DNA from 2 places in the Mycobacterium sp. E1715 genome. Region 2 is predicted to be linked to the other one. Evidence: riboswitches for the same ligand, from Rfam matches in the RefSeq annotation. Region 2 holds a riboswitch; the other holds the start of a gene.
What was found. Region 2 has a riboswitch for cobalamin ahead of metE (5-methyltetrahydropteroyltriglutamate--homocysteine S-methyltransferase). Riboswitches for the same ligand answer to the same signal wherever they lie in the genome.
Positions count from the first base shown of each region.

Region 1: another riboswitch for cobalamin. It lies ahead of A9X03_RS06605 ((2Fe-2S)-binding protein); the one in region 2 lies ahead of metE (5-methyltetrahydropteroyltriglutamate--homocysteine S-methyltransferase).

Region 1 is NZ_LZJJ01000123.1:5,289-24,789, forward strand. Features, by position in the region: gene A9X03_RS06580 (hypothetical protein) at 1-633, shown strand, start outside; gene A9X03_RS06585 (limonene-1,2-epoxide hydrolase family protein) at 630-1,061, opposite strand; gene A9X03_RS06590 (glycosyltransferase) at 1,115-2,281, shown strand; gene A9X03_RS06595 (hypothetical protein) at 2,314-2,577, shown strand; gene A9X03_RS06600 (DUF3046 domain-containing protein) at 2,621-2,815, shown strand; gene A9X03_RS06605 ((2Fe-2S)-binding protein) at 2,924-3,631, opposite strand; cobalamin riboswitch at 3,674-3,799, opposite strand; gene recA (recombinase RecA) at 3,967-5,019, shown strand; gene recX (recombination regulator RecX) at 4,985-5,506, shown strand; gene miaB (tRNA (N6-isopentenyl adenosine(37)-C2)-methylthiotransferase MiaB) at 5,559-7,091, shown strand; gene A9X03_RS06625 (hypothetical protein) at 7,079-7,693, shown strand; gene A9X03_RS06630 (DUF349 domain-containing protein) at 7,690-9,051, opposite strand; gene A9X03_RS06635 (DMT family transporter) at 9,285-10,187, shown strand; gene A9X03_RS06640 (DMT family transporter) at 10,390-11,358, shown strand; gene A9X03_RS06645 (hypothetical protein) at 11,392-12,081, shown strand; gene miaA (tRNA (adenosine(37)-N6)-dimethylallyltransferase MiaA) at 12,083-13,021, shown strand; gene dapF (diaminopimelate epimerase) at 13,082-13,954, shown strand; gene hflX (GTPase HflX) at 14,001-15,422, shown strand; gene A9X03_RS06665 (acyl-CoA dehydrogenase family protein) at 15,520-16,680, shown strand; gene A9X03_RS06670 (LGFP repeat-containing protein) at 17,227-19,501, shown strand, end outside.
Region 2 is NZ_LZJJ01000543.1:852-10,505, reverse strand. Features, by position in the region: partial or broken gene A9X03_RS26685 (DUF3556 domain-containing protein) at 1-640, shown strand, start outside; gene metE (5-methyltetrahydropteroyltriglutamate--homocysteine S-methyltransferase) at 711-2,981, opposite strand; cobalamin riboswitch at 3,122-3,369, opposite strand; gene A9X03_RS26675 (SDR family oxidoreductase) at 3,435-4,076, opposite strand; gene A9X03_RS26670 (SDR family oxidoreductase) at 4,115-4,957, opposite strand; gene A9X03_RS26665 (TetR/AcrR family transcriptional regulator) at 5,035-6,315, opposite strand; gene A9X03_RS26660 (nitroreductase family protein) at 6,454-7,101, opposite strand; gene A9X03_RS26655 (acyl-CoA dehydrogenase family protein) at 7,101-8,204, opposite strand; gene A9X03_RS26650 (acyl-CoA dehydrogenase family protein) at 8,201-9,346, opposite strand; partial or broken gene A9X03_RS26645 (nitric oxide reductase activation protein) at 9,547-9,654, shown strand, end outside.

The DNA.
Region 1 (19,501 bases), on a different contig from region 2:
GGCTGTGTGTTCTGGGCGGTGGTGACGATGCTGCTCGCGGCGTGGGGCTGGTTCGCGCTGCTCTTGGAGATCACCGGCGCTGTCGCGGTCATCATGGCCGTCCCGGCGACGCTGCTGTTGCTGCGCTACCGGTGGCTGCGTTCCGAGCCGCTGCCCACACCCCGCCCGGCGAACGTGCGACGGCTGCCGCCGCCCGGCTCGGCGGCGCGGCCCGCGATGTACGCGCTGGGCGCCTCCGAGCGCGGATTCCTGTCGCTGCTGAACGTGATCGAGCGGGGATCGATGCTGCCGACCGCCGAAATACGCGACCTGTCCGCGGCGGCCAGCAAGAGTTCGGCGGCCATGGCGGCCACCGCCGCGGAGGTGGTGTCGATGGAGCGGGCGGCCGAGTCCAGCGAATCATCGCGAACGTATCTGGTGCCCACCATCAACGCGTTCACCGCGCAGCTCAGCGCCGGCGTTCGCCAGTACAACGAAATGGTCACCGCCGCAGCGCAATTGGTGTCCTCCGCCAACGGCGACCAGTTGGCGGCCTCGCAGCGCTACCGCGCCGAGCTGACCGGGGCCACCGACCGCCTGGTCGGCTGGGCGCAGGCGTTCGACGAACTCGGCGGTCTGCGCGGAGCGAGCTAGAACGTCGCCTTCAACGACGGCACCACCATCGCCGCCAGGCCGCGAAGGGTGGCCTTGACCATGTCGAAAAAGTCAAAGTAATCGCGCCACAACGTGATTCGTCCGTCGTGGACCTCGAACACGCCGCACACCCAGAACTGAAGCCGCAGCGGGCCGAAGATCAGGGCGTCGGTGCGCTCGGTGAGCACCGCGCCGCCGTCCGCGGCGATCCGGTGGATCTTCACCTCGAAGGCGGCGCGGCCGTCCATCTGGCGAAACAGCTTCATGGCCCTGGCGCGGCCACGAATCGTCGGCAGCCCGACATTTTCGTAGACGAGGTCGTCGTCCAGTGCCGCGTCGGCGGCGTCGTAATCGGCGTCCTGCAGGGCGTTCAGGAAGGTCTCGACCGTGCGGGTGTTCGCAACGGCTGTCCCGGTCGGCTCGGTCATGATCGCCAGCGTAGGCGAGCGTTGCGGCCGCGCGCTGTGGCAGGGTAAGGCCGATGCGTGTCGCCGTGGTCGCCGGGCCGGATCCCGGGCACTCGTTTCCCGCGATTGCGCTGTGCCGACGCTTCGCCCGGGCCGGTGACGAGCCCACGCTGTTCACCGGCGCCGAGTGGCTCGACACCGCCCGCGCCGCAGGCATCGGCGCCGCGCCGCTGGACGGGCTGGCGGCCACCGACGACGACGTCGACGCCGGCGCGCGGATCCATCGGCGCGCGGCGCGGATGGCCGTCCTGAACGTGCCGGCGCTGCGCGAGCTGTCGCCCGACCTGGTGGTCTCCGACGTCATCACCGCCGGCGGCGGCATGGCCGCCGAGCTGTTGGGCATCCCGTGGATCGAGCTGGACCCGCACCCGCTGTATTTGCCGTCGAAGGGGTTGCCGCCGATCGGCAGCGGGCTGGCGCCGGGCACGGGTATCCGCGGCCGGCTCCGCGATGCGACGATGCGGGCGCTCACCGCGCGGTCGTGGCGCGCGGGCCTGCGGCAACGCGCGGCCGTGCGGGTCGAGATCGGGCTGCCGGCCCACGACCCCGGCCCGCTGCGGCGGCTGATCGCCACCCTGCCCGCCCTCGAGGTGCCGCGGCCGGACTGGCCGTCCGAGGCCGTGGTGGTGGGCCCGCTGCACTTCGAACCGACCGATCGGGTGCTGGACATCCCGGCGGGTTCGGGGCCCGTGGTGGTGGTGGCGCCGTCGACCGCGTCGACCGGGACCGAGGGCATGGCCGAGGTCGCGCTGGCTCACCTGCGGCCCGGGGAGACGCTGCCCGCCGGATCGCGGCTGGTGGTCTCCCGGCTGGGCGGTACGGATCTGCAGGTGCCGCCGTGGGCGGTGGTCGGGCTGGGCAGCCAGGCCGAGTTGTTGACGCACGCCGACCTGGCCATCTGCGGCGGCGGGCACGGCATGGTGGCCAAGACGCTGCTGGCGGGGGTGCCGCTGGTGGTGGTGCCCGGCGGCGGCGACCAATGGGAGATCGCCAACCGGGTGGTCCGGCAGGGCAGCGGGCTGCTGGTGCGGCCGCTGACCGCCGGGGCGTTGGTGGCCGCGGTCAACGAGGTGCTGTCGTCGCCCCGATACCGCCAGGCGGCCCGGACCGCCGCCGCTAGCATCGCCGGCGTGGCCGATCCGGTGCGGGTGTGCCACGAGGCGCTCGCTCTGACGGGATGATGGCCAAGGTCGCGCAAAGGAGGGCAACGGCAATGAAATCGATCGCGGCCGGCGGCCTGCTTCTCGCCTTGATGTTCAGCTCGGGTGTCGCCCGCGCCGACAGCGGCGACGAGCAGCAGGCGTGCCAGTTGATGGACGATCCGGCGGCCGCCGAGCAGGGCTATGCGCCGGCCGAGTACGCCTTCATGCAGTTGCGCTCCCGGATGTCGGCGCAGCGCGCGCGGACCACCATGTCCGAGGCCGTTCAGGACTATTGCCCCAATCACCTCAACGACCTGCCGGCCAGCTGGCGCTGACGCGGCCGGTGTCCGATCCGCACCCGGTGGGTATCTTGCTGGCGTGCGGCTAACGGAATTCAACGAGCGGGTGGTCCTGCGATTCGGTGCGGCATACGGTTCTTCGGTCCTGGCCGACCACGTGCTGACCGGTTTCGGCGGCCGCACCGCCGCCCAGGCGATCGAGGACGGGGTCGAGCCCCGTGACGTGTGGCGGGCCCTGTGCGTGGACTTCGACGTGCCGCGCGACCAGTGGTGAGTGGGCAGCCCATTCGTAGGTCGGTTTTGGTGCTGCCGCAGTAGCCCCGCGAGGTGTACCGACAGGTCAACGCGAGGGCTCGCAGGGATGTCTCGGTGGGCGTGGTGCTCAGGTACCCCCGCGCGATGGGGGTAAACGACGCGGCGCCCGAGGCCGGTCCGGCGGCTGCGTCTCGAAGACGCAGTCGCCGCACACGGTTCCACCGGGCAGCCGATAGAAGAGGCAACAACTGCGGCGCCTGAAGGCCAGGCGCGGGCCGGTGACGACGCCCGATCCGGCCAGCACACCGGTGCTCAGCAGCGCACGGGTCGTTTCGGCGATCTGCAGGTCGAGGTCCGGTCGCGCCGCCAGGAGGGCCCGGGCGGCGCCGACCAGCGCCGACGCCAGGTTGCCCGCCAGCAGCGCGGGCGCCAGCTTGACCCGCAGGCCGGCGGCGAGCGGCTGCATGTGCTCGCGCACCACCGCCCGGTACAGGGTGTCCGGTGAGCGGGCGGGGAACCCGGCCGGCGCGGGCAGCCGCAATTGCGCCCCGTCGCCGGCGCGTTGCAGGTCGCCCAGGTCGGGGACGACGCCGTGGGCCAGCGCGCACGCGAGCACGGGCGACCACAGGCGGGTGGCGTGTCCGAGATGAACCAGCGAGGCGCCGATCCGCAGATCCGTCGTGCGATAGCGCCGGGCGGTGGCCTCGACCAAGTCGGCGAACCCGTCGGCGTAGGACCGCCGGACCGGGTGCCACCCGGCCGCGGTCCCGCCCACGGTCAACGCGAAAAACCCTTGATACGAGGCTATTTCGGCCAGCTCAGCGGAGATGTCCATCGATGCGCAACCAGACCCTTACGGGGAAATCCGCCCCAGTTGTCGTGAGGAAGCGCTGACGGCGAGTGTCTGGCTCTCGGGAGGGCATCCCGGTCACAGTGGCGGGACCGCACCGGATTCACACCGGTTTCCTCAGGCTCCATGGGCCCCGTCAGCGCGTTTCGGTAGCAAATGTTGCCACACGCGCGTGGCTTCGGCGTGTCCGCTTGAGTCGAACAGGTGTTCGGCTACTGTGGGGAACGTTCGGCGAGACAACTTGTCGGTGGCCTTCTCTAGTGTCACGGCCAACCGACCGATACCGGTCACCGAACACACCGAACCATAGGAGAGGCACCATGACGCAAGCCCCCGACCGCGAGAAGGCTCTCGAGCTGGCGATGGCCCAGATCGAAAAGAGCTACGGCAAAGGCTCGGTGATGCGTCTCGGCGACGAGATGCGTCAGCCGATCTCGGTCATCCCGACCGGATCCATCGCACTGGACGTGGCCCTGGGCATCGGCGGCCTGCCCCGCGGCCGGGTCGTGGAGATCTACGGCCCGGAATCCTCGGGTAAGACCACCGTCGCCCTGCACGCGGTGGCCAACGCCCAGGCCGCCGGTGGCGTCGCGGCGTTCATCGACGCCGAGCACGCCCTGGATCCGGACTACGCCAAGAAGCTCGGCGTCGACACCGATTCCCTGTTGGTCAGCCAGCCCGACACGGGGGAGCAGGCCCTCGAGATCGCCGACATGCTGATCCGCTCCGGCGCGCTGGACATCCTGGTCATCGACTCGGTGGCGGCCCTGGTGCCGCGCGCCGAACTCGAGGGCGAGATGGGTGACAGCCACGTCGGGCTGCAGGCCCGGCTGATGAGCCAGGCGCTGCGGAAAATGACTGGCGCGCTGAACAATTCGGGCACCACCGCCATCTTCATCAACCAGTTGCGCGAGAAGATCGGGGTGATGTTCGGCAGCCCCGAAACCACCACGGGTGGAAAGGCTTTGAAGTTCTACGCCTCGGTGCGCATGGACGTGCGCCGGATCGAGACCCTCAAGGACGGTACCAACGCGGTGGGCAACCGCACCCGGGTCAAGGTCGTCAAGAACAAGGTGTCACCGCCGTTCAAGCAGGCCGAGTTCGACATCCTCTACGGCAGGGGGATCAGCCGGGAGGGCTCGCTGATCGACATGGGGGTGGAGCAGGGCTTCATCCGCAAGTCGGGTTCCTGGTTCACCTACGAGGGTGAGCAGCTCGGCCAGGGCAAGGAGAATGCCCGCACCTTCTTGATGGAGAACGCCGACGTGGCCAACGAGATCGAGAAGAAGATCAAGGAAAAGCTTGGCATTGGTGCGGTTGTGACCGATGGCTTGTCCGATGACAGCGTCCTGCCCGCCCCCGTCGATTTCTGAGCCCTCTCGCGAGGAGCAGGCGCGGACCCTGTGCCTGCGCCTGCTCACCGTGAGGGCGCGCACCCGCGCCGAGCTGCACGGCCAACTCGCGAAGCGCGGCTATCCCGAGGACATCAGCGCCGCCGTGCTCGACCGACTCGCAACCGTCGGCTTGGTCGATGACGCCGGCTTCGCCGAACAGTGGGTGCGCTCGCGCCGGGCGAAGGCCGGCAAGAGCAAGCGCGCCCTGGCCGCCGAATTGCACACCAAGGGTGTCGACAAGGACGTGATCGCCTCGGCGCTGTCCGGAATCGACGCCGGCGCCGAACGGGACCGGGCCGAGGAGTTGGTGCGGGCCAAGTTGCGTCGCGAGACGCTGGACGGCGACGACGCGCGGGTGACCCGCCGGCTGGTCGGAATGCTGGCGCGCCGGGGCTACAGCCAGAACCTGGCGTGCGAGGTCGTCCTCGCCGAGCTGGCCGCCGAACGGGACCGCCGCCGGGTCTAGCTGCGGTTTCTCGGGTACCGCCGGGTCGCCGTACCATGGCCCCGTGACTTCGATGGTGGTGCAGGACGCCGCGGGCTCGCCCGACGGCGCCGGTGCGCGCACCTATCAGGTCCGCACCTACGGCTGCCAGATGAACGTCCACGATTCGGAGCGGCTGGCGGGCCTGCTGGAAACGGCCGGTTACCGGCGCGCCCCCGACGGCTCGGATTTTGGGGACGCCGACGTCGTGGTCTTCAACACCTGCGCCGTCCGCGAGAACGCCGACAACAAGCTGTACGGCAACCTCAGCCACCTGGCTCCGCGCAAGCGCGGCAACCCCGAGATGCAGATCGCGGTCGGGGGCTGCCTGGCCCAGAAGGACCGGGACGCGTTGCTGCGCAAGGCGCCCTGGGTCGACGTCGTCTTCGGCACGCACAACATCGGGTCGCTGCCCACGCTGCTCGAACGGGCCCGACACAACAAGACCGCCCAGGTGGAAATCGCCGAGTCGCTGCGGGAGTTTCCCTCCTCGCTGCCAAGCGCACGCGAATCGGCTTACGCCGCTTGGGTTTCCGTCTCGGTCGGATGCAACAACAGCTGCACCTTCTGCATCGTGCCCGCGCTGCGGGGCAAGGAGGTCGACCGCAGCCCGGCCGACATCCTGGCCGAGGTGAGAGCCCTGGTGGACGACGGCGTACTCGAAGTCACGCTGCTGGGTCAGAACGTCAACGCCTACGGGGTGTCCTTCGCCGACCCGGCGCTGCCCCGCGATCGCGGCGCCTTCGCGCGGCTGCTGCGGGCCTGCGGCGACATCGACGGGGTGGAACGCGTGCGGTTCACCTCCCCGCATCCGGCCGAGTTCACCGACGACGTCATCGAGGCCATGGCGCAGACGCCGAATGTCTGCCCCGCCCTGCACATGCCGCTGCAGTCCGGCTCCGACCGGGTGCTGCGCGCCATGCGGCGCTCGTACCGCGCCGAGCGCTACCTCGGCATCATCGACCGCGTCCGCGCGGCCATGCCGCACGCCGCCATCACCACCGACCTGATCGTCGGGTTCCCCGGCGAGACCGAAGAGGACTTCGCCGCCACGCTGGACGTGGTGCGGCAGGCCCGGTTCGCGGCCGCGTTCACCTTCCAGTACTCCAAGCGGCCCGGCACCCCGGCCGCCGAACTCGACGGGCAACTCCCGAAAGCCGTTGTGCAGGAACGCTACGAGCGGCTGGTCGAGCTGCAGGAGCAGATCTCGCTGGAGGGCAATCGCGCGCTGATCGGCCAGACGGTGGAGTTGCTGGTCGCCGCCGGGGAGGGGCGCAAGGACACCCGCACGGCGCGGATGACCGGCCGCGCCCGCGACGGCCGCCTGGTGCACTTCGGCTTGGACAGCTCCGGGGCCGACCGGGTGCGTCCCGGGGACGTCGTCACCGCGGTCCTCACCCAGGCCGCGCCGCACCACCTCATCGCCGACGGCGGCATCCTCAGCCATCGCCGAACCCGCGCGGGCGACGCGCACGCCGCCGGGGAGCGCCCGGGCGGCGTCGGCCTCGGCATGCCCGCCGTCGGACCGCCCCCCGACCCCACAGAATCCCTTGGATGTGCCCGATGATGGAAGAACACCCCGACTTCGACGCCCTACGGACCGAAATCGAGGCCGCCGAACGCCGGGTGGCGCGTGGATTCGACCCGGGCCCACGCGGCTTCGTCGTGGCGATCCTGGTTTTCGTGCTCCTGGGATCGTTCATCCTGCCGCACACCGGCGCGGTGCGGGGCTGGGACGTGTTGTTCAGCAGCCACGGCGCCGGCGCGGCGGCGGTTGCGCTGCCCTCGCGGGTGTTCGCCTGGCTGGCGCTGGTGTTCGGCGTCGGGTTCTCCATGCTGGCTTTGGTGACGCGGCGCTGGGCGCTGGCCTGGATCGCGCTGGCGGGTTCGGCGCTCGCCGGGGCGGCCGGGTTGTTGGCCATCTGGTCGCGCCAGACCGTCGCCGCGGGGCACCCGGGCCCCGGGGTGGGGTTGATCGCGGCGTGGATCGTCGTCCTGACGCTGACCTACCAGTGGGCGCGGGTCGTATGGTCGCGAACGATCGTGCAGCTCGCGGCCGAGGAGCAGCGGCGCCGGGTCGCGGCGCAGCAGCAGTCGAAGACGCTGCTGGAGAGCCTCAACGACGAGCCCGACAGCCCGGACCGGGCGCCCCGGGATCCCGACGCCTAGGGCTTACGCGTCAACGCCTCGGCGGCCGCCTGTGCCCACTGCCGCCACTGCTCGGCGTTGGCCCTGGCCTCCTCGGCCTCTTTCGTGCGGCCCGCTGCGGCGGCCTTCTCCGCCTGCTGCTCGTACTGCTCGGCGCGGACGCGGAACTGCTCGGCGCGGGCCTGCGCCTGGGGATCCGACCAATCCGCCTCGCCCGCGTCACGCACCCTCTTCTCGACGGCACGCAGCCGGCGCTCCAGTTCGGCGGACCGCTCCCGCGGCACCTTGCCGATGGCGTCCCACTTCTCGGCGATCGAGCGCAGCGCCGCCCGGGCCGCGTCGTGGTTGCCGGTGTCGATCTTCTCCGCCTCGGCCAGCAGCGCCTCCTTGGCCGTGGCATTGGCCCGCAGTTCGGCGTCCTTCTCGGCCGTCGCCGCGTTGCGCGCCGTGAAGAACACGTCCTGGGCGGCCTTGAACCTCCGCCACAGCGCGTCGTCGACGTCCCGGGCGGCCCGCCCCGCCGCCTTCCACTCGGTGAGCAGCTTGCGGAATTCGGCGCTGGTGGCGGTCCAGTCCGTCGAATCGGACAACGCCTCCGCGCGTTCGCAGAGTCGCTCCTTGGCCTGCCGGACGCCCATGCGTTCGCGGTCCAGCTCGGCGAAGTGGGACCCCCGCCGCCGGTTGAACGCCTCGCGGGCCGCCGAATAGCGCTTCCACAGCGCGTCGTCGACCTTGCGGTCCAGGCCGCTGATGGTCTTCCACTCGTCGAGGATGGCCCGCAGCCGGTCACCCGCGGCCTTCCACTGCGTCGAGTTCGCGGCCAGCTCCTCGGCCTCGGCGGCCAGCGCCTCCTTGCGCGCGGTCTGGGCGGCGCGATGCTCGTCGCGCCGGGAGCGCTCCTCAGCGACGGCGGTCTCGACCTGGTCGATGAGGCTGGCCAACCGGCCGGCGAGCGCGTCGACGTCGCCGAGTACGGCAGCCGTCGGCAACGTTTCGGCCAGCTCCGAGGCGTGGGCCTTGATCTTGCGGGCGTCCCCGGTTCCCGCCGCGAGCCGCTCCTCCATGAGCGTGACCTCGGTGCTCAGGTCGTCGAAGCGGCGACCGAAGTGGGCGAAGGCGGCTTCGCGGTCCCCGGCCTGCCACGAGCCGACGATGCGCTCGCCGGCCGCGGTGATCAGCCAGACCGTGCCGTCATCATCGACGCGCCCGAACTGATGCGGGTTGCTGCGTGGCGGCGCCGGAATCGGGTGGACGACGGGCCGCGGCGCCGCGCTCGCCGGCCGTGGCCCGGGACGCGGTCCCGGGCGTGGCACCGGGCGTGAAACCGGTTGGGGCACCGGCCCGACCGGGTCCGGTCCCTGGGGTTCGTCAGCCGTCATGCGCTCGTCACCTACCCTTCGCGCGGTCGGAACTCCGCGCACCTGCCGCGCGTAGCGGCACCGTCTGCATCAGTGCGGGGCGGCGCTCGTGGCCTTCCCAACAGCTGCTTAACAGTATTCAAGCAGCTTGTCGGCGCGTCCGCCGCCACCTCAGATCTTGCCGTTCGAGATGCATCGGCGCAGGCGCATCAGGTATCACAGTTGTCCGTAACCCCGACTCGGACGGAGAAACCATGGACAAGGCGGACATCGCCGCTTTGCTCGCGCTGGCGTCCGCGCTCTGCGTCGCGATCGGCGACGTGCTGCAGCAGCGGGCGACCCACCGGATCGCCGACCCGTCGATCGGGCAGCTCCAACTCGTCCGCAAGCTGCTCGGCAACAGGCGGTGGCGGTGGGGCGCCGTGCTGCTCGTGGTCAGCATCGTGTTGCAGGCGGCCGCCCTTGACCAGGGGTCGGTGTTGCTGGTGCAGGCGTTGCTCGTCCTCTCGCTGCTGTTCGCGTTGCCCATCAGCGCCCGGCTCGCCGACCGCGCCGTAACGGCCCGGGAGTGGGCCTGGGCCGTGGTGCTGACCGCCGCGGTGACCGTGATCGTCACGGTCGGCAACCCGCGGGCGGGCCACTCGACCGCGCCGCTGCGGACGTGGGCCATCGTGGCGGGGGTGCTGGCCCCGCTGCTCCTCGGGTGCGTGGTGGCCGCGCGCGTCTGGGGCGGTGCCCTGGCCGCCGCGCTGCTCGCCTTCGTCTCCGGTTCCCTCTGGGCCGTCTTCGCGGTGCTGGCCAAGGGAGTGGTGCATCGGCTCGGCGACGGCGGGTGGGCGGTGGTCCGGACACCCGAGCTTTACGCGTGGCTGCTGATCGCGGTGGCGGGATTCGCCTGGGAGCAGTCGGCGTTTCGTGCCGGCGCCCTGACCGCCTCGATGCCGACGCTGGAGGTGTCCCAGCCGGTCGTGGCGGCGGCGCTGGGCGTCGCCGTCCTCGGCGAGACGCTCGACACCGGTCGCGGAGGAATGCTGGCGCTGGCGGCCGCGGCGCTGGTGATGGCGGCGGCCACCGTCGAACTCGCGCGCGGCGACGCCTCCGCGACGCAGGACAGGATTGCGGCCGGGTTGCCGAACGCCGCAGCGCAACCGGCTTAGCGACGCCGCGGTTAACCGGATCGACGCGTTGCCCACAGCGCATCCTTAGGTTAATGCCGTAAGAACAAAGGGTGATTCGTTGAGCGCGCCGCAGCGTGTGCGACGTCATACAGTTGTTGCTGAACTGATCGCAAATATTGCGTGTATTTGCCCGAGCCCCAGGGAAAGCTGGTCGGGGCAATCGTGAGATGAGGGGTCACTCATGTCGAAGGTTGACGTCGCGGCGTTGATTGCGTTGTGCGCGGCGCTGGCATCCGCGGTCGGCGACGTGATCCGTCAGCGCTCTGCGCAGGAGATCACGGACAAGCAGGTCGGCCACCTGGAGCTGTTCCGCATGTCGCTGAAGGACACCCGGTGGTGGCTGGGAGGCCTCGCGGCGATCATCAACTACAGCCTGCAGGCCGGGGCCCTGGCCTGGGGCTCTGTGGTGTTGGTGACCGCGCTGCAGGTGACGGCGTTGCTGTTCGCGTTGCCGATCTACGCGCGGCTGACGAAGCGCCGGGTCACCCGCTGGGAGTGGGTGTGGGCGGTGGTGCTCGCCGGGGCCCTGGCGGTGGTCATCATCGTCGGTGACCCGGCCTCCGGACATCAGCGCGCGTCGGTCGAGACGTGGGCCATCGTCGCCGCGGTGATGGTGCCGTTGCTGGTGGCGTGCGTGGTGGCCGCGCGGATCTGGTCGGGCAGCCCGTTCGCGGCCGCCCTGCTCGCGGTGGTCGCGGGTTCGGCGCTGGCGTTGTTCGCGGTGCTCACCAAAGGGATCGTCGAGGTCGGCGAGGACGGCCCGCTGGCCGTGCTGACCGCGCCCGAGTTCGTCCCGTGGCTGCTGTTGGCGCTGACCGGGATGATCTTCCAGCAGTCGGCGTTCCGCGCCGGTGCGCTGACGGCCTCCATGCCGACGATGACGGTGGCGAAGCCCGTGGTGGCCGGCCTGCTCGGCATCTTCGTGCTGGGCGAAACGCTGAACGCGGACGGGCCCAAGGCCTTCGTGCTGGTAGCGGCGATCGCCGTGGTGATCGTGGCGACCGTCGCCCTGGCCCGCGGGGAGGCGGCCACCATGGTCGCCGAGGTCGGCCGGGACGACGGGAGCATCACGCCGGACGCGTGGTCGTCCTCGGACGGCGAGGCCGACCCTTTTAACACCGGCCCCGTGGTCGTGGCCGCCGAGGCCTGAGCGCGCGCGTCGGCGAACCATTAGTTTGGTGGCGTGCTCAGCGGGATTGCCATCGTTCCCTCGGCGCCGCTGCTCGTGCCCGAGCTGGCCGGCGGGGCCGCCGCGGAGGTGACCGATCTGGTGGCCGCTGTGCTGGCGGCGGCAGCCCTTCTCCCCGCCCGCTGGATCGTCATCGGCACCGGGGCACGCGACGAAGCGTGGGGGCGGGATGCGGCCGGCACGTTCGCGGGTTTCGGTGTGGACGTCCGGGTCGGGCTTTCCCCGCGCGCCGACACCGCGGCGCCCGCCGACCTGCCGGTGTCCGCGCTGCTGGCCGGCTGGGTGCGCGGCCAGGCCCGCCCCGACGCGACCGCCGAGGCCCGCATCTACCGCACCGACCACGACGCTGAGGCCGCCCTGGCCGAGGGCCGGGCGTTGCGCGCCGAGGTCGACCGGTCAGCCGAGCCGATCGGCGTGCTGGTCGTGGCCGATGGCGCGAACACGTTGACCCCGAGCGCGCCCGGGGGATACGACCCGGCCAACGCCGACGCGCAGCTGGCCCTCGACGACGCGCTGGCGACCGGCGACGTCGCCGCCCTGGCGCGGCTGCCCCGGCAGATCCTCGGCCGCGTCGCCTTCCAGGTGCTGGCCGGGCTGGCCGAGCCGGGACCGCGGTCGGCCAAGGAGCTATACCGGGGGGCGCCCTACGGCGTGGGCTACTTCGCCGGCGCCTGGCAGGTCTGAAGTGACCGCCCGACCGCTGGCGATCATCGGCCCCACCGGAACCGGCAAGTCGCAGCTGGCACTCGATCTCGCCGAACGGCTCGACGCCGCCGAGATCGTGAACGCCGACGCGATGCAGCTCTATCGCGGCATGGACATCGGCACGGCCAAGCTGCCCGTCGGGCAACGCCGCGGCATCCCGCATCACCAGCTCGACGTGCTGGACGTCAAAGTGACCGCGACGGTCGCCCGCTATCAGCGCGCCGCCGCGGCGGACGTCGAGGCGATCGCGGCCCGCGGCGCCGTTCCGATCATCGTGGGCGGCTCCATGCTTTACATCCAATCGCTGCTCGACGACTGGTCGTTCCCCGCGACCGATCCCGCGGTGCGGGCTCGCTGGGAGCAGCGGCTGGCCGAGGTCGGCGTCGGCGGGCTGCACACCGAGCTGGCCCGCCGCGACCCCGCCGCCGCGGCGGCCATCCTGCCGACCGACGCCAGGCGCATCGTGCGGGCGCTCGAAGTCGTCGAGCTGACCGGTCGGCCCTTCGCCGCGTCCGCGCCACGCATCGGCACCCCGAGGTGGAACACCGCGATCATCGGATTGGATTGCGAGACAACGACGTTGGACGAGCGGCTGGCCCGCCGCACCGACGCCATGTTCCACCAGGGGCTCGTTGAGGAGGTCAGCGCGCTGCTCGGTGAGGGCCTGCGCGACGGGGTCACCGCGTCGCGCGCCCTGGGCTACGCGCAGGTGATCGAGGCGCTCGACGCCGGAGGCGGCACCGAGCGGCTGCGGGACGCACGCGAACAGACCTACGTGGGCACTCGACGCTATGTCCGCCGGCAACGCTCCTGGTTCCGCCGCGACCACCGGGTTCACTGGCTGGACTCTGAAAAAGCGGGGGCGGACGGCGCCCGGCTCGTCGACGAAGCGCTGCAAGCGTGGGGCCACGTATCCTGAGCAGGTGATTCGCGCCGACGACGATGCTGCCGGCGCAGCCGGAGGTGAGGAGTGGCGCGCATGATGTTCGCGAAGGGCCACGGCACCGAGAACGATTTCGTGGTGCTCCCGGACGCGGAGGCCGCGCTCGACCTCGCCCCCGCCCGGGTGGCCGCCCTGTGCGACCGGCGTCGGGGACTGGGCGCCGACGGGGTGCTGCGAGTCACCACCGCCGCGGCGGCTCTGGCGGCCGGCGTGCTGGACCGCCTGCCCGACGGCGTGGCGTCGGCCGACTGGTACATGGACTACCGCAACGCCGACGGCTCCATCGCCCAGATGTGCGGCAACGGCATCCGGGTGTTCGCGCATTACCTGCGGGCCAGCGGCATGGAGTCCCGCGACGAATTCGTGATCGGGTCGCCGGCCGGCCCCCGGCCGATCACCGTGCACCACGCCGACGCGACGCACGCCGACATCAGCGTCGACATGGGCAAGGCCAACACCCTCGGCCCGGGCAGCGCCATCGTCGGTGGCCGACGGTTTTCCGGCCTGGCGGTCGACGTCGGCAATCCCCACCTGGCATGCGTGGATCCCGATCTGACCGCCGAGGAACTCGCCGGGCTGGACGTGGCGGCGCCGGTGAGCTTCGACCACGCCCAGTTCCCGGAGGGCGTGAACATCGAACTCGTCACGGCGCCGGCCGACGGCGCGGTCCGGATGCGGGTGCACGAGCGAGGCGTCGGCGAGACCCGCTCCTGCGGCACCGGCACGGTCGCGGCCACGGTGGCCGCGCTGGCCGCCGCCGGTGCGGACACCGGCACACTGAAGGTGCGGGTGCCCGGCGGCGACGTCGTCGTCACCATCACCGACGCCACCAGCTACCTGAGGGGACCGTCGGTTCTCGTGGCACAGGGGGAGATCAGCGGGGAATGGTGGGACGCGCAGCGACGTTAATTCAGGTGCACGACGCCGATCCGCCGTGCATCATTCTGTATTGCCTATGACACATCCTGAATTCTCCAAACCCGCTGTGCCGGAGCCAAGCACCGGCGAACTCGCCCTGGAAGAACGGTCGGCGCTGCGCCGCGTCGCCGGGCTGTCGACCGAACTCGCCGACGTATCCGAAGTCGAGTACCGCCAGCTCCGCCTGGAGCGCGTCGTGCTCGTCGGCGTGTGGACCGACGGCACCGCCGCCGACAGCGAGGCCAGCATGGCCGAGCTGGCCGCCCTGGCCGAGACCGCCGGTTCCCAGGTGCTCGAGGGGCTCATCCAGCGCCGCGACAAGCCCGACCCGTCCACCTACATCGGCTCGGGCAAGGCCCAGGAGCTGCGCGAGGTGGTGCTGGCGACCGGCGCTGACACCGTGATCTGCGACGGTGAGCTGTCCCCGGCGCAGCTCACCGCGCTGGAAAAGGCGGTCAAGGTGAAGGTCATCGACCGCACCGCGCTGATCCTGGACATCTTCGCCCAGCACGCCACCAGCCGGGAGGGCAAGGCGCAGGTGTCGCTGGCCCAGATGGAGTACATGCTCCCGCGGCTGCGCGGCTGGGGTGAATCGATGTCCCGGCAGGCCGGTGGCCGCGCCGGCGGCAGCGGGGGAGGCGTGGGCCTGCGCGGTCCCGGTGAGACCAAGATCGAGACCGACCGCCGCCGCATCCGTGAACGCATGGCGAAGCTGCGCCGCGAGATCAAGGACATGAAGCAGGTCCGCGACACCCAGCGCAGCCGCCGCCAGCAGAGCGACGTCCCGTCGGTCGCGATCGTCGGCTACACCAACGCCGGCAAGTCGAGCCTGCTCAACGCGCTGACCGGGGCCGGGGTGCTGGTGCAGGACGCGTTGTTCGCCACGCTGGAGCCCACCACCCGCCGTGCCGAGTTCACCGACGGTCGCCCGCTGGTGCTCACCGACACCGTCGGGTTCGTCCGGCACCTGCCCACCCAACTCGTCGAGGCGTTCCGCTCCACGCTGGAGGAGGTCGTCGACGCCGACCTGCTCGTGCACGTGGTCGACGGCTCCGACGCCAACCCGCTGGCCCAGATCAACGCGGTGCGCGAGGTGATCTCCGACGTCATCGCAGACCATCACGGCGACCCGCCGCCCGAGCTGCTGGTGGTGAACAAGGTCGACGCCGCGAGCGGCCTCACGCTGGCCGGACTCCGTCACGCCCTGCCCGGCGCCGTGTTCGTCTCGGCCAGGACCGGGGAAGGCATCGAGGCCCTGCGGTGCCGGATGGGCGAGCTGGCCGTCCCCGCCGACACGGCCGTGGATGTGGTGATTCCGTACCACCGCGGCGACCTGGTGGCCCGGCTGCACGCCGACGGGCGCGTGCAGCAGGAGGAGCACAGCCCCGACGGCACCCGGATCAAGGCCCGAGTCCCGGTGGCGTTGGCCGGGCGCCTGCAGGAGTTCTCGGCGGGCTGATCCGCCGGCGCGCCGTGGCCACCCCGCCGGCTGCCGACCAACCGTCTGGTTGGTATATGTTGGGCGACAGAGTTTCGAGTCGCCGGAGGTCATCCACATGGGCAGTGCCGTCAAATACCAGCGCACGCTTTTCGAGCCGGAGCACGACCTGTTCCGCGAGTCCTACCGCGCCTTCCTCGATCGCCACGTCGCGCCGCACCACGACGAATGGGAGAAGGCGAAGATCGTCGACCGCGGCGTGTGGCTCGAGGCCGGCAAGCAGGGCTTCCTCGGTATGGCTGTCCCCGAGGAATACGGCGGCGGAGGCAACCCCGACTTCCGGTACAACACGATCATCACCGAGGAGACCACCTTCGGTCGCTACAGCGGCATCGGCTTCGGGCTGCACAACGACATCGTGGCGCCCTACCTGCTGGCCTTGGCCACCGAGGAGCAGAAGCAGCGCTGGCTGCCGAAGTTCTGCACCGGGGAGCTCATCACCGCCATCGCGATGACCGAGCCGGGAACCGGCAGCGACCTGCAGGGCATCAAGACCCGCGCGGTCAAGCAGGGTGACCACTACGTGCTCAACGGCGCAAAGACGTTCATCACCAACGGAATCAACTCCGACTTGGTGATCGTGGTCGCGCAGACCGATCCGGACAAAGGCGCGCAAGGCTTTTCGTTGCTCGTTGTCGAACGCGGCATGGAGGGCTTCGAGCGCGGCCGGCACCTGGACAAGATCGGGCTGGCCGCCCAGGACACCGCCGAGCTGTCCTTCACCGATGTCAAGGTTCCCGCCGAAAACCTGCTGGGGCAGGAGGGCATGGGGTTCATCTACCTGATGCAGAACCTGCCGCAGGAGCGGATCTCGATCGCCATCATGGCGGCCGCCGCGATGGAGCAGGTGCTCGAAGACACGCTGCAATACACCAAGGAGCGCAAGGCGTTTGGCAAGCCGATCGGCAGCTTCCAGAACAGCCGCTTCGTGCTCGCCGAGCTGGCGACCGAGGCCACCGTGGTGCGCATGATGGTCGACGAGTTCATCCGCCTGCACCTGGACAAGAAGCTGACGGCCGAACAGGCGGCCATGGCCAAGTGGTACTCCACCGAGAAGCAGGTGCACCTGATCGACCGTTGTCTGCAACTGCACGGCGGCTACGGCTACATGCGCGAATACCCCGTCGCCCGTGCCTATCTGGACGCGCGGGTGCAGACCATCTACGGCGGCACGACCGAGATCATGAAGGAGATCATCGGCCGCAGCCTCGGCGTCTAGATCCGACAACGGCGATCGCCAAAGGAACGGTCAATTCGCCCGCGGTCGGCAAACGCGGTCAATGCCCGCCTGGCCACCGTTTTTTCGGGTAGATCGCCGGCGAGTTAATGGCTTCACGTACCGTCGGCGCATGTGTTTCGGGGACGCCCGCGCAATGGTGCGCCGCGAAAAGCGCGGCAGGGGCGACGAGCCGGGCCGGCGCGCGCAGGCCCGCGCCCTATTGCGCAGGTGTGCGACCGGTTCGGGAGTCGGCACGATAAGTCCGACGTCACGCGGGCGATGGTGCGGTTCGTCGCGATTCGAGCGTGGCTCGGCATCATTTCGACATCGGCGTGGTATCCGTTTTTGTAATATGCGTGATTTGACTTCGTATTTCTCCTTGGCAGGAGCAAAGTTATGCGAGCCCGGCGATAATGCGGATCGGTGCGGGGCTGTTTCCGCGCGGTCGGAGTGCGGCCCCCTCGCCGGCTGTGCAGCCACGGGCATAGCCGCTGATAGGGCCGTAGCCGTCGGCTGGGAGGCTTGGTGAACGGGCAGAGAGGTCACATGCGCAGGCTGGTCGGGAGTGCGCTGGTCACCTTGACGGCCTTCGCGACCGCCGCCGCCTTGTTGGCGCCTTCCGCGGCGGCGTCTCCCATCGGCGACGCCGAGGCGGCCATGATGGCCGCCTGGGAAAAGGCCGGCGGCGACGGTTCGCCGCTGGGCCCGCGGAAGGGCGACGTGTATCCCGCCGGAGACGGTTTCGAGCTGGACTTCGACGGCGGCAAGATGTTCTTCACGCCGGCGACCGGCGCCAAGTTCGTCTACGGGCCGATCCTGGACAAATACGAAATGCTGGGCGGCCCCGCCGGCAGCGATCTGGGCTTCCCCGCGATCAATGAGGTGCCCGGCCTCGCCGGTCCGGACAGCCGGGTGGCCACCTTCTCGGCCAGCGACAAGCCGGTGATCTTCTGGACGCCGGACCACGGCGCGTTCGTGGTGCGCGGCGCGATCAACGCCGCGTGGGACAAGCTGGGTAGCTCGGGTGGCGTGCTCGGCGTCCCGGTCGGCGACGAAACCTACAACGGCGAGGTGTCCGCCCAGAAATTCAGCGGCGGCCAGGTTTCGTGGAACAGGCAGACCAAGCAGTTCACCACCGAGCCAGCGGGTTTGGCCGACCAGTTGAAGGGTTTGCAGGTGGCGATCGACCCCACCGCGGCCATCAACATGGCATGGCGCGCCGCCGGTGGTCCGAACGGGCCGCTGGGGGTCAAGAAGGGCGCGCAGTATCCGATCGGTGGCGACGGGATCGTCCAGGACTTCGCCAACGGCAAGGTGTATTTCAGCCCCGCGACCGGCGCGAACGCCGTCGAGACCAACATCCTGTCCAAGTACGAATCGCTGGGCGGCCCGGCCGGTAGCGATCTCGGTTTCCCCACCGCCAACGAAGCTGACGGCGGGATCCCGTCCAGCCGCGTCGTCACCTTCTCCGGCGCCGACAAACCGGTGATCTTCTGGAGTTCGGAGCACGGCGCGTTCGTGGTGCGCGGCGCCATGAAGGCGGCGTGGGACAAGCTCCGGGGGCCGACGGGCAAGCTGGGTGCGCCCGTCGGCGACCAGTCGGTGGACGGCGACGTGGTCTCCCAGCAGTTCGTCGGCGGCAAGATCTCGTGGAACCGGGCGAAGAACACGTTCAGCACCGACCCGGCCAATCTCGCGCCGTTGCTGTCGGGCCTGCAGGTGTCGGGCCAGAACCAGCCGAGCAGCTCGGCGACGCCCGCGCACCCCAAGAAGTTCGCGTTGCAGTGGTGGTGGCTGCTGGCCGGCATCCCGGTGCTGGTGCTGATCGTCTTGGCCGGGCTGTTGGCCCTCGGTTGGCGCCGGCGGCGCGCCGCGCGTGCCGGTGCCGGCTACGAGCCGCACCGCGACCTCGACCTTGGTTACGAGCCGGTGGGCGACCAGCACTGGGGGCCCGACGACGTCGGCGCCGAACACTTCGACGGGCAGTCCGAGACGCCCGAAGCCGAGGCCGCCGGGCGGGTCAGCTGGCGGCGGCGCGGTGCGGACGAGGGTGGCTACGGGGACGAGGAGCAGGACCCCGACGCGGTGGACACCGACTCCTTCGCCGCGGTCTCACCGACGGCCCTGTCGGAGGCGGGCTATCCCGAAACGGAATCCGGCTATGCCCAACCCGAATACGCCGAATCCGAATACGGCGAAGCGGATTACGCCGAATCCGGTTATCCCGAAGCGGATTACGCCGAGGCCGAGTACGTCGAAGCCGAGTACGCCGAAGCCGAGTACACCGACGACGCGCACGAGCCCGCCCACCCGGAGGCCGCTCGCGGGGACGAGGGGTACGTGGATGCCGAGTACCTCGACGTCGCGGTGCCGCACACGCCGCCGGACGCCGAATACGAGGACGCCGCCCCCGAAGCCGCGGCTCCCGAGCCCGAGTATCCGGATGTGGCCGTGCCGCATGTTCCGGCGGATGTCGCCGAGGCCACTGGTGCCGACGCCGCCGCTGCGGACGACACCCCGCCGGAAGCTACCCCGCCGGAAACCGCCGCGCCGGAGGCCGCCGCCGCGGCCGTCGTCGCATCCGGGCAGCGGGGCGGACGGCACGCGGCCGCCGACGACGAGGACAGCGGCGCGGGGGCAGGCACGCCCGGGCGCCCGACCATCCACCTACCGTTGGACGACCCCTACCAGGTGCCCGACGGATACCCGATCAAGGCAAGCGCCCGCTTCGGGCTGTACTACACACCGGGCAGCGAGCTCTACCACGACACCCTCGCCGAAATCTGGCTGGCCAGCGAAGAAGTCGCGCAGGCCAACGGCT
Region 2 (9,654 bases):
GCGACACCCCGTGGTGGTGGCGATACTGTTCGTCGTCATCGCGGGAATCGTCCTGCTCGGCAACATGTTTCCCCGCAAGATCTCGTTTCTGCCGGGGATGCGGTACTACGCCGGGAACTGGGACACCACGCTGTGGTGCATCAAGGGATCGGCGAGCGACAAGATCGCCAGGGGCATCGTCGCGATCGCCAGCATGCCGCAGGCGCAGCTGGAGCGGTTCTACGGCAGCCCCGAGGCCGCGCAGATCCCGCTCTACATGGGATATGCGTTCCGCGGGTTCAACACTCACGGCCGTGCGCTGTTCACCCTGGCGCATCGCGCGATGGCGGGCCAGAACGAGGACGACTACGTGCTGACCGACGGCGAACGCATCTGCAGCACCGCCATCGGCTGGAACTTCGGCGACGGCCACATGCACAACGAGCAGCTGATCGCCGCGCTGCAGGAGCGGTGCCACTTCGAGCCGGGCGAGGTGCGAGTGGTGCTGCTCGACGCGCAGCCCATCCACAAGCAGGTGCAGGCGTACCGGTTGGTGGACGCGGCGACCGGCGAGTTCGAGCGCGGCATCGTCCGGGTCGCGGACATGGTGACCCGGCAGCCGTGGGCCGACGACGTTCCTGTTGAGGTGTTGTCGGAGTAGACCGCGCGAACAGACGCAAAATCGCACGTTCCGAGCCGGAAACGTGCGATTTTGCGTCTGCTCGTCGGGGCTAAGCCCCCGCGCGGACTTCCCGGGCCGCGGCCACCATGTTCTTCAGCGACGCGGTGACCTCGTCGGAGTTGCGGGTCTTCAGGCCGCAATCGGGGTTCACCCAGAGCCGTTGCGCGGGAACCGCTCTCAGCGCCGCGCGCAACGACTCCGCCATCTCGGCGGTGCTCGGCACCCTCGGCGAGTGGATGTCGTAGACGCCCGGTCCGACGCTGTTGGAGAAGCCGACCGCGTTGAGGTCGTCGAGCACCTCCATGTGTGATCGCGCCGCCTCGATGGACGTCACGTCGGCGTCCAGGTCGGCGATGGCCCCGATCACCTCGCCGAACTCCGAATAGCACAGGTGGGTGTGGATCTGCGTGGTGTCGGCGACGCCGGAGGTGGCCAAGCGGAAAGACCCTACGGCCCAACGCAAGTAGTCCTCCTGATCGGCGCGGCGCAGCGGCAGCAGCTCCCGCAGCGCGGGTTCGTCGACCTGGATGACGGCGATGCCCGCGGATTGCAGGTCCACGGTCTCGTCGCGGATGGCCAGCGCCACCTGATTGGCGGTGTCGGCCAGCGGCTGATCGTCACGGACGAACGACCAGGCGAGGATCGTGACCGGGCCGGTCAGCATGCCCTTCACCGGCTTGTCGGTCAGCGATTGCGCGTAGGAGATCCACTCGACGGTCATCGGGTGCGTACGGATGACGTCGCCGTAGAGGATCGGCGGACGCACGCAGCGGCTGCCGTACGACTGGACCCATCCGTTGGACGTCGCGAAGAAGCCCTCGAGCTGCTCGGCGAAGTACTGCACCATGTCGTTGCGCTCCGGCTCGCCATGCACCAGCACGTCGAGACCCAGCTCCTCCTGCAGCTTGATGACGTCGGCGATCTCCTTGCGCATCCGCTTCTCGTACTCCGCCTGATCGATCTCGCCGGCCCGCAGCGCGGCGCGCGCCTTGCGGATCGCGGAGGTCTGCGGGTAGGAGCCGATGGTCGTCGTCGGCAGGGGCGGCAGGTGCAGCCGCGCTTCCTGGCTGGCGCGGCGCTGCGCCGCGTCGCCGCGGTGGGTGCCGGTGGCGACGATCGAGTCGATGCGGGCCCGCAACTCGTCGTTGTGCAGCCGGGGATCGCTCGTGCGGGACGACACCGCGGCATTGGACGCCGCGATCTCGCCGGCGACGGCCTCGCGCCCGTCGCGCAATGCGCGCGCGAGCGTCACCACCTCGGCCACCTTCTCCTGCCCGAACGCCAGCCAGCTGCGCAGCGCGTCGTCCAGATCGGTTTCGGGCTCCAGCGAGTAGGGCACGTGCATCGTGGAGCATGAGGTCGAAACGGCAAGGGCGCCAGCTGAACCCGCCAACGCGGCCAGTTTGCCGAGCGCCGCCTCCAGGTCGGTGCGCCAGATGTTGCGCCCGTCGACGACGCCGGCCACCAAGGTCTTGCCCGACAACTCCGGCACACCGGCCACCGCCGCGTCGGCTCCGTAGACCAGGTCGACGCCGATCGCCTCGACCGGGGTGCGGGCCAGACCGGCCAGGGAGGCGCCGGGATCGCCGAAGTAGGTGGCGACGTAGATTGCGGGGCGGTTACCCACCTTGCCCAGCGCGTTGTACGCAGCCTCGGCCAGCGCCGGAGCATCGGGGGAGATGTCGGTCACCAGCGCCGGCTCGTCGAACTGCACCCACTGCGCGCCGTTGGCGGAGAGCAAGCCCAACAGCTCCGCGTAGATGCCCACCAGCTCCTCGAGCCGCTCGATCGGCGCGCCACCGCCGTTGACCGCCTTGCTCAACAGCAGGAAGGTGATCGGCCCGATGACGACGGGCCGTGCGGGAATCCCCTGCGCGAGAGCCTCTTTCAGTTCGGCGAGCACCTTGTCCGGGTTGAGCGAGAATGTGGTCGAGGGCTCGATCTCGGGGACCAGGTAGTGGTAGTTGGTGTCAAACCACTTGGTCATCTCCAGGGGCGCCAGCTCGGCGTTGCCACGGGCGGCGGCGAAGTAGCGATCCAGGTCGTCGGACACTTGCGCGGCCCGCGCGGGCAGGGCGCCGAGCATCACCGCCGTGTCCAGCATCTGGTCGTAATAGGAGAAGGTGTTCACCGGGACGGAATCCAGCCCGGCGGCGGCGAGGCCGGCCCACATGCCGCGGCGCAATGTGGCGGCGACGTCTTCGAGTTCGGCTCGGCTGGTGCGGCCGGCCCAGTAGCCCTCGCTGGCGCGTTTGAGTTCGCGCTTCGGGCCGATGCGCGGGGAGCCGACGACAGTCGCGGTAAATGGTTGAGCGGTCACGATATCTTTCGTCCTTCAATCGACGGGGTGGTCACCGCCAACGGACGTAAGCCAATTCGGTTGCGGTGGCACCTGTGGTACATAAACCGCAACCGGCTCAGCCAAACGCCCATTCCACGAGGCGATGAACCGCCGGGCGCGGCGCGCCCGGCACAGCTGGCAGGTCTTCGGACTCGCAGGCGCGCACCGGCTGGTGCTCCCACGCCCGCTCGACGATGCGGCCCGGAAGGGGCGCCGAGGAGACGGGCAGTTCCTACTGGCCGTCGCTTCCCAGTCTTGCGACCAGTGCTTGGGTGACGGCGGTCGTTCCTGCATACCGCTGCGGGACAGTCCCGGGTTCTCACCGGGTTCCCTCTCGCGAAGCGTCACCAACCCGCCTCGCTCGATGCCGAAGTCGCGGTGTGCGGCGACGGCAGACCAGCTGCGTAGCGGAGTTTACGCCCGCCTTGCGGTTCAGCTCGCCAGCGCCTCGGCGATGGGGGTGTCGCCGTTGTTGAAGTCGATCGTTCGGCCGACGGTCTCGTCGTCCGCCAGCGCGGCGGCTGCCACGAGCGCGACGTCGGCCCGCGACACTTCCCCCGTGCCCTGCCCCAGCGTGATGCGGCCGGTGGGCGGATCCAGGGTGAGTCGCCCCGGTCCAAGCACCGTCCAGTCCAGGCCGCTCGCGCGTAGGTGGGCGTCGGCGGCCGCTTTGGCTTCCGCGTAGGCGAAGAACGAGTTGTCCTGCGGTACACCGTGATCCGGCCCCGCGCCGAAATAGGAGACCATGACGAATCGCTTGACCCGCGCCTGGGCCGCGGCGTCGATCACCCGGATGGCGGCGTCGCGGTCGACGGCGTACGTGCGTGCCGGGTCGCCCCCACCGGCGCCGGCCGAGAAGACGACCGCGTCGTGCCCTTTGAGCAGGCCGGCCAGGGCGCCGGTGTCGAGGCGCTCGATGTCGGCGACCACCGGCTTTGCGCCGGTGGCCGCGACGTCGCCCGAATGTTCGGGGTTGCGGAAGACGGAGCTGACCTCGTCACCGCGTTCGGTCAGGATGCGGGCCAGCTGCAATGCGACCTTGCCGTGCCCGCCGATGACGATGACTCGTGCCATGCCCCCGACGGTACCGGCGCCGAAACGGGCGCTCTCTTCTAGAGCTTCACGCGCCCCATGATGATGTCGATGATCGGCTTGCCCGGCGGGTAAGCGTTGGTGAGCGAGGCCATCGTGTGGCCGTAGTCCACCAGCAACGTGATGCCGCTGATGCCGAAGGCGGCGGCGCTGTTGAGAAACGCCATCACGTCGCCCATCTGCTCCGGGGTGTGCACCTTCGAACCGGTCTCTTCGCGGTAGTCCTGCGCGAAGGTGAGCCAGAGGTCGGCGTTGGCCTGGGCCAGGGGGGTGTCGGTGGGGCCGGGGCAGATCGCGTTGATCCGGATGCCCTTCTTCAGCAGCGGGTAGCCCTGGGTGGCGACGTAGGCGTTCACGACCTTCTTGGAGAAGCCGTAGTGGATGATGCCTTCGGCTTCGTGCGCCTTGACCCACTCCTGGGCCGAGGCGAAGTCCGGCGTGGCGAGGAACTCCGTGAGCAGGTCCAGGTCGTTCTCCCAGCCCATGCCCGCGACCGAGGAGATGAAGCAGATCGCCGAGCCCGAGGGCAGCTGGTTCTTCTCGAGGAGCCGATCGATGAGATGGCGGTGGCCGATGAAGTTGATCGCCATCAGGTCGGTTGTCCCGTCGGCGATGCCGGCGGCCGAGAACAGGGCGTGGATCGGACCGTCCAGCTGCTCGATCGCGGAGTCGATCGATGCGGGATCGCGCAGGTCCACTTGGATGGATTTGGCGACGTCGTAGTTCACCGGCGCGTAGTCCATCACGATCACTTCGGCGCCGAGTTCGGCCGCTGACTTGGCCGCGGCCGCACCCATGCCGGTGGCGCCGCCTACGACGAGGGCCCGCTTGCCGTCGTAGCGCAGCCGATCGACAATAGTCATGGAAATCCCCTTCTCGTTCACTGCCAACGCGGTTCTAATTGCCCAACTGTATGGGTAACAGTTTTTTGGTTCAACACCTACCCGGTGCGAACCGCGACGCCGCGCAGAACGGTGTCGCGGACGTGCACCAGCGCCGCGCGCTTGCCGATCTCGGCGAGGATGTTCTCCGGTATCCACTGCAGGCCGATGACGCAGCGTGCCAGCATTGCGGTGGACGCCGCGTCCACGCTGATTTCCCCCGATCGGATGCCTTCGGACAGAAGCGTTTTCATCTGCCGGAGTCGGGTCGCGTATAGCCAGCCCGGGTTGGGGGTGTCCGGCGGTGATTGACGCATCCAGGCCAGCTGGATGCGGAATTCGTCGGAGAACCGATCCAGCGCGTTGACGTTGACCCAGCTCAGGGCGTCGAGCTTCTCGATGGGCGTGGCATCCGAGCGCAGCACGCTGACCCAGCCGGCCTCGACCTTGCGGCCGAACGATTCCATGATCGAGGCGAGAAGTTCGTCCTTCGAGCCGATGACCCGGTACACGGTTCCCGTCCCCAGGCCGGCCGCGGAGGCGATGTCTCGGATGGTGGTGGCCTCGTAGCCCTTGCGGCCGAATTCCGTTCGCGCCACGGCACGGACGTGAGCCGCTTTGTCGCTGGGGTCGGCCTCGCTGTCGTCCGACCAGGTTTCGATGACGTCCGTGGCGGCCGCGAAGGCTGTGGACCGGTCCAGCGCCGAGTCGGCCGGTGGCCGGGATGCCAATCCCTGCAACATGATTTCGCAAAGCAGGGCGGCGACCTGGTCAGGTGGCGACTTATGCCGCATGACGTCGAGGCCGACCTGCAGCATGGTTTGGCAGATGCGATCGGCCAGCGTGGGCAGATCGATGTCGGGTTTGATGTAGCCGCTCCACCTGCCCGCGCGCAGCGTCTGCAGCATCGCCTCCTGGATCGCCACGGGCCGCTGCTGCGTCAGCTTCATCAACTCCGGGTCCGTGCTCGGACCCTCGTAGAAGGACATCTGTAGCGCGGCGCGATGCTGCACGGCGCAGTTGGCGATGGCCGAGCCCAGCTCGACGATCTGCTCGGGGACCGGCCGCGGGTCCGCTTTGTCCAACTTCGCTTGCGCCGCTTGCCCGATCCGGTCCAGATCCTCCTGATAGCGGTGGATCAACTCGATGAGGATCGCCTCTTTGGACTCGAAATGGTGATAGAGGCTGCCCGGAAGAATCCCTGCGGCGTCGGCGATCTCCTGCAAGGAGGTCCGCAATCCCGACTGCGCGATCAACGACGCCGCGGTGGTCAGGATCTCGGTCCGGCGCGTCCCCAAATCGGCTGCGGCGCCGGCTCCCAATGACTCCGCTCTCGGCATGATCAGCCGTGCGCACGTCCGGACGACTGCGGACTGGCATCCATTCGCATTCGTCCCTCTCACCGAACCAAATCTTTGTTAAAGGCTATCAGACCCGGAATGACGAATGCGCTGCATAACGGCGGTGCCGGGGACATTCTAAAGCGCGGGTCCGTCCCAACCGTCACACGCGACCACCTCGTCGACGGGTCGTCGCCGGGCGGGCCGGAACGTGTGCCCGGCGCGCAGCCGGCCCACCGGAAGCAGGCATCCCTGGACATAGCTTTCGGGAATCCCCAACAGCCGCCGCACCTCCGCCTCGCGATGCAGGTGCAGGGTGGTGATGCAGGTTCCGTATCCGCGGGTGTGCAGCGCCAGCTGAAAGTTCCAGACCGCCGGGTAGATCGAGCCGTACAGCGTGGCCTGGTGAAACGATTCATCGCCCTCGATGCGGGGCAGGTAGGGCTGATAGCAGGGGATCACCAGCAGCGGAACCCTCGACATGTTCTCGACCAGCCACTCCGTCGACGACATGATCCGGTTCTCCGGCGTTCCGGCCGGCATCAGGTCGGCGATCAGCTGGCCGCCGACCCGCAGCAGATAGGCCGCGCGGTACAGCTCGGCGATCTCGGCGCGCAACGCCGGGTCGGCGACCACCAGCCAGCGCCAGGACTGCTGATTGGAGCCGTTGGCCGCCTGCAAGCCGATGCGCAGGCACTCCCGGATGTCCGCGAGGTCGACCGGCGCGTCCAGGTCGAGCGTCTTGCGTGCCGAGCGGGTAGCGGTGAGCAAGTACTCGATGTCCATCACCGGTTCCCCCTGTTGGCAAGGCGCGCACCGAGTTCGGTGAGGTATCGATCGGGCCCGGCCAGGAACGCGCTCCAGCTGAGCAGGCGCTTGAGGTAGAGATGCGCGTCGTGCTCCCAGGTGTAGCCGATCCCGCCGAACACCTGGATCGCCGTGTCGCCCACCGTGGCAAGCCGCCCGGCGAACGCCTTCGTCCGGATTGCGGATTGGTGCCGTTCGTCGGCGTCGGCGTTGTCGGCGGCCCACAGCGCGTGGATCACGCCGCTGCGGGCCAACTCCACGGTCTCGAACATGTCGACGCACAGATGCTGGACCGCCTGGAACGAGCCGATCGGCTGCCCGAATTGCGTTCTGGTCTTGGCGTATTCGATGGCCGCGGTCATGACGGCTCGCGCGGCGCCGAGTGCGTCGGCGGCCGTCGCGATCAGCACATCGTCGATCACCGCGGCGACGTCCCCGGGGGCGGCCTCGGCCAGCCGCCGCGCGGGCGCTGAGTCGAGCGTGACCCGGAAGCGCTTGCGGGTCTGGTCGATGCCGCGCTCCGGCTCGACCGAAACACCCGGCGAGTCGGTGCGGATCGCGAAAAGCCCTCGACCGCCGTCTTCCCCGGCGAGCGCCAGCAGCACGTCCGCGGCGGCGACGTCGGGGACGGCGGTCATGTCGCCCCGCAAGACGACGTCATCGCCCTGCCGGCTGGCGGCCACCGGTGCGCTTTCGGCATCGAGGAAGCCGACGGTGGCGACCGTGGTGCCGTCGGAGATCCCGCTGAGCAGCTCGGCCGCGGCGTCGGTTGGCCCGAGCCGCGTCAGCGCCCGGGCGGCGGCGACCGCGGTCGACAACCATGGCCCCGGGTGCAGGGCGGCGCCGAGCTCTTCGGCAACGATGCCGGCCTCGATCATCGTCATGCCGGCGCCGCCGTGGGCCTCCGGCACCAGCAGACCGGTGGTCCCGAGGCCGGCCAGGCCGCGCCACACGGGCTCGGTGACGCCGGTCGGGTCGTCGAGCAGCGGGCGCACATGGTCGGCGATGGAAGCCTTTTCGGCGAGATAGCGTCGGGTGGTGTCGCGCAGCGCGACCTGCTCGTCGGAGAGTTCGAGGTTCATTTGCGGGGCAACCCGAGTACCCGCTGGGCGGTGATGTTCTTGTTGATCTGGCTGGTACCGCCCGCGATGGTCAGCGAGCGCGACGTCAGGCGGTAGTTCGCCCACGGCGCGCCCGCGCCGCTCGTGCCCAGCATGTCAAAGGCCAACGCGGCCATGTCCTGTCCGATCTCACCCCACACGGTCTTGGCGAGGCTCGCCGATCCGAAGGCGTCACCGCCATGCAGCGTGGCCGAGATCGACCGCTGGCACAGCACTTCCAGATACTTGATGCGCAGCGCGATCTCGCCGAGGCGCCGCAGCGTCACGGGGTCTTCGAGCGCGTCGCTGTGCCCGGCGATGTCGTCGGTCAATTCTTCGAGCCGCACCTGCATCTCGGCGTACAGCCGGGCGGCCCCGGCCCGCTCGTGGCTGAGCGTGGTGGTGGCCACCTGCCATCCCCCGTTCAGCGGACCGAGCAACGCGTCCGCAGGCACGCGCACGTCGTGAAAGAACACCTCGGCGAAATCGGCTTCGCCGTTGAGCGTTACCAGCGGACGGACTTCGATGCCCGGCAGTCTCATGTCGACGATCAGGCAGGAGATGCCCTTGTGCTTGGGCGCTTCGGGGTCGGTGCGCACGTAGAGCTGGCACCAGTCCGCGCGATGCCCCAGCGACGTCCAGATTTTCTGGCCGTTGACGACGAAGTCGTCACCGTCGCGCGCCGCGCGGGTGCGCAGCGCGGCGAGGTCGGACCCCGCTTCAGGTTCCGACATCCCTTGGCACCAGATGTCGTCGGCCCGCATCATGCGGGGGAGCAGCGTGAGCTTCTGTGACTCGGTGCCGTATTGCATGATGGCCGGTGCGATGTTGTTTAGACCAATGACGTTGAGCGGCATGGGGGCTCGCGCCCGTGTGGTTTCCTCGGTGTAGACGAGTTGCTCGAGAACCGTCGCGCCGCGGCCGCCGTACTCGCGAGGCCACGAGACCGCCGCCCAGCCGGCGTCGGCCATCGTGGCGTTCCAGGCGCGCAGCACTTCGAAGGCGGCGTCGTCTCGTCCGGCGGGCCGACGGGCGGCCACCAGCTCGTCGGTCAGGTTCTTCGATAGCCAGTCGCGCAGCTCGACGCGGAACTGCTCCACTTCCGCCGGGTATGAAAAGTCCACTTTTCCTTGTTCCCTGGTGAATCTGCGACCTTAGCCGGACTTTACGGTTGAGCGGATAGCCGGTCAACAACGGCGACGGCGCGCAGCATCAGCTCCCCCGCGCACCATGTGCTCCTTGCCCTGATTGACTGCGGTGGCACCGGACTCTACGGTGGAACAGATATTTGGTCAACGGAGTCCAGGCGGTTCGGAGATTGAGCGTGTCCACCGACGTTCGCGGTGACCGGCTGCCGGGTCTCGGCATGCTCGCATCCGCGCTCGCCGGCCGGGCCGTAGCGGTGGCCGAACTGCGTCCGGGCGAACCGTCA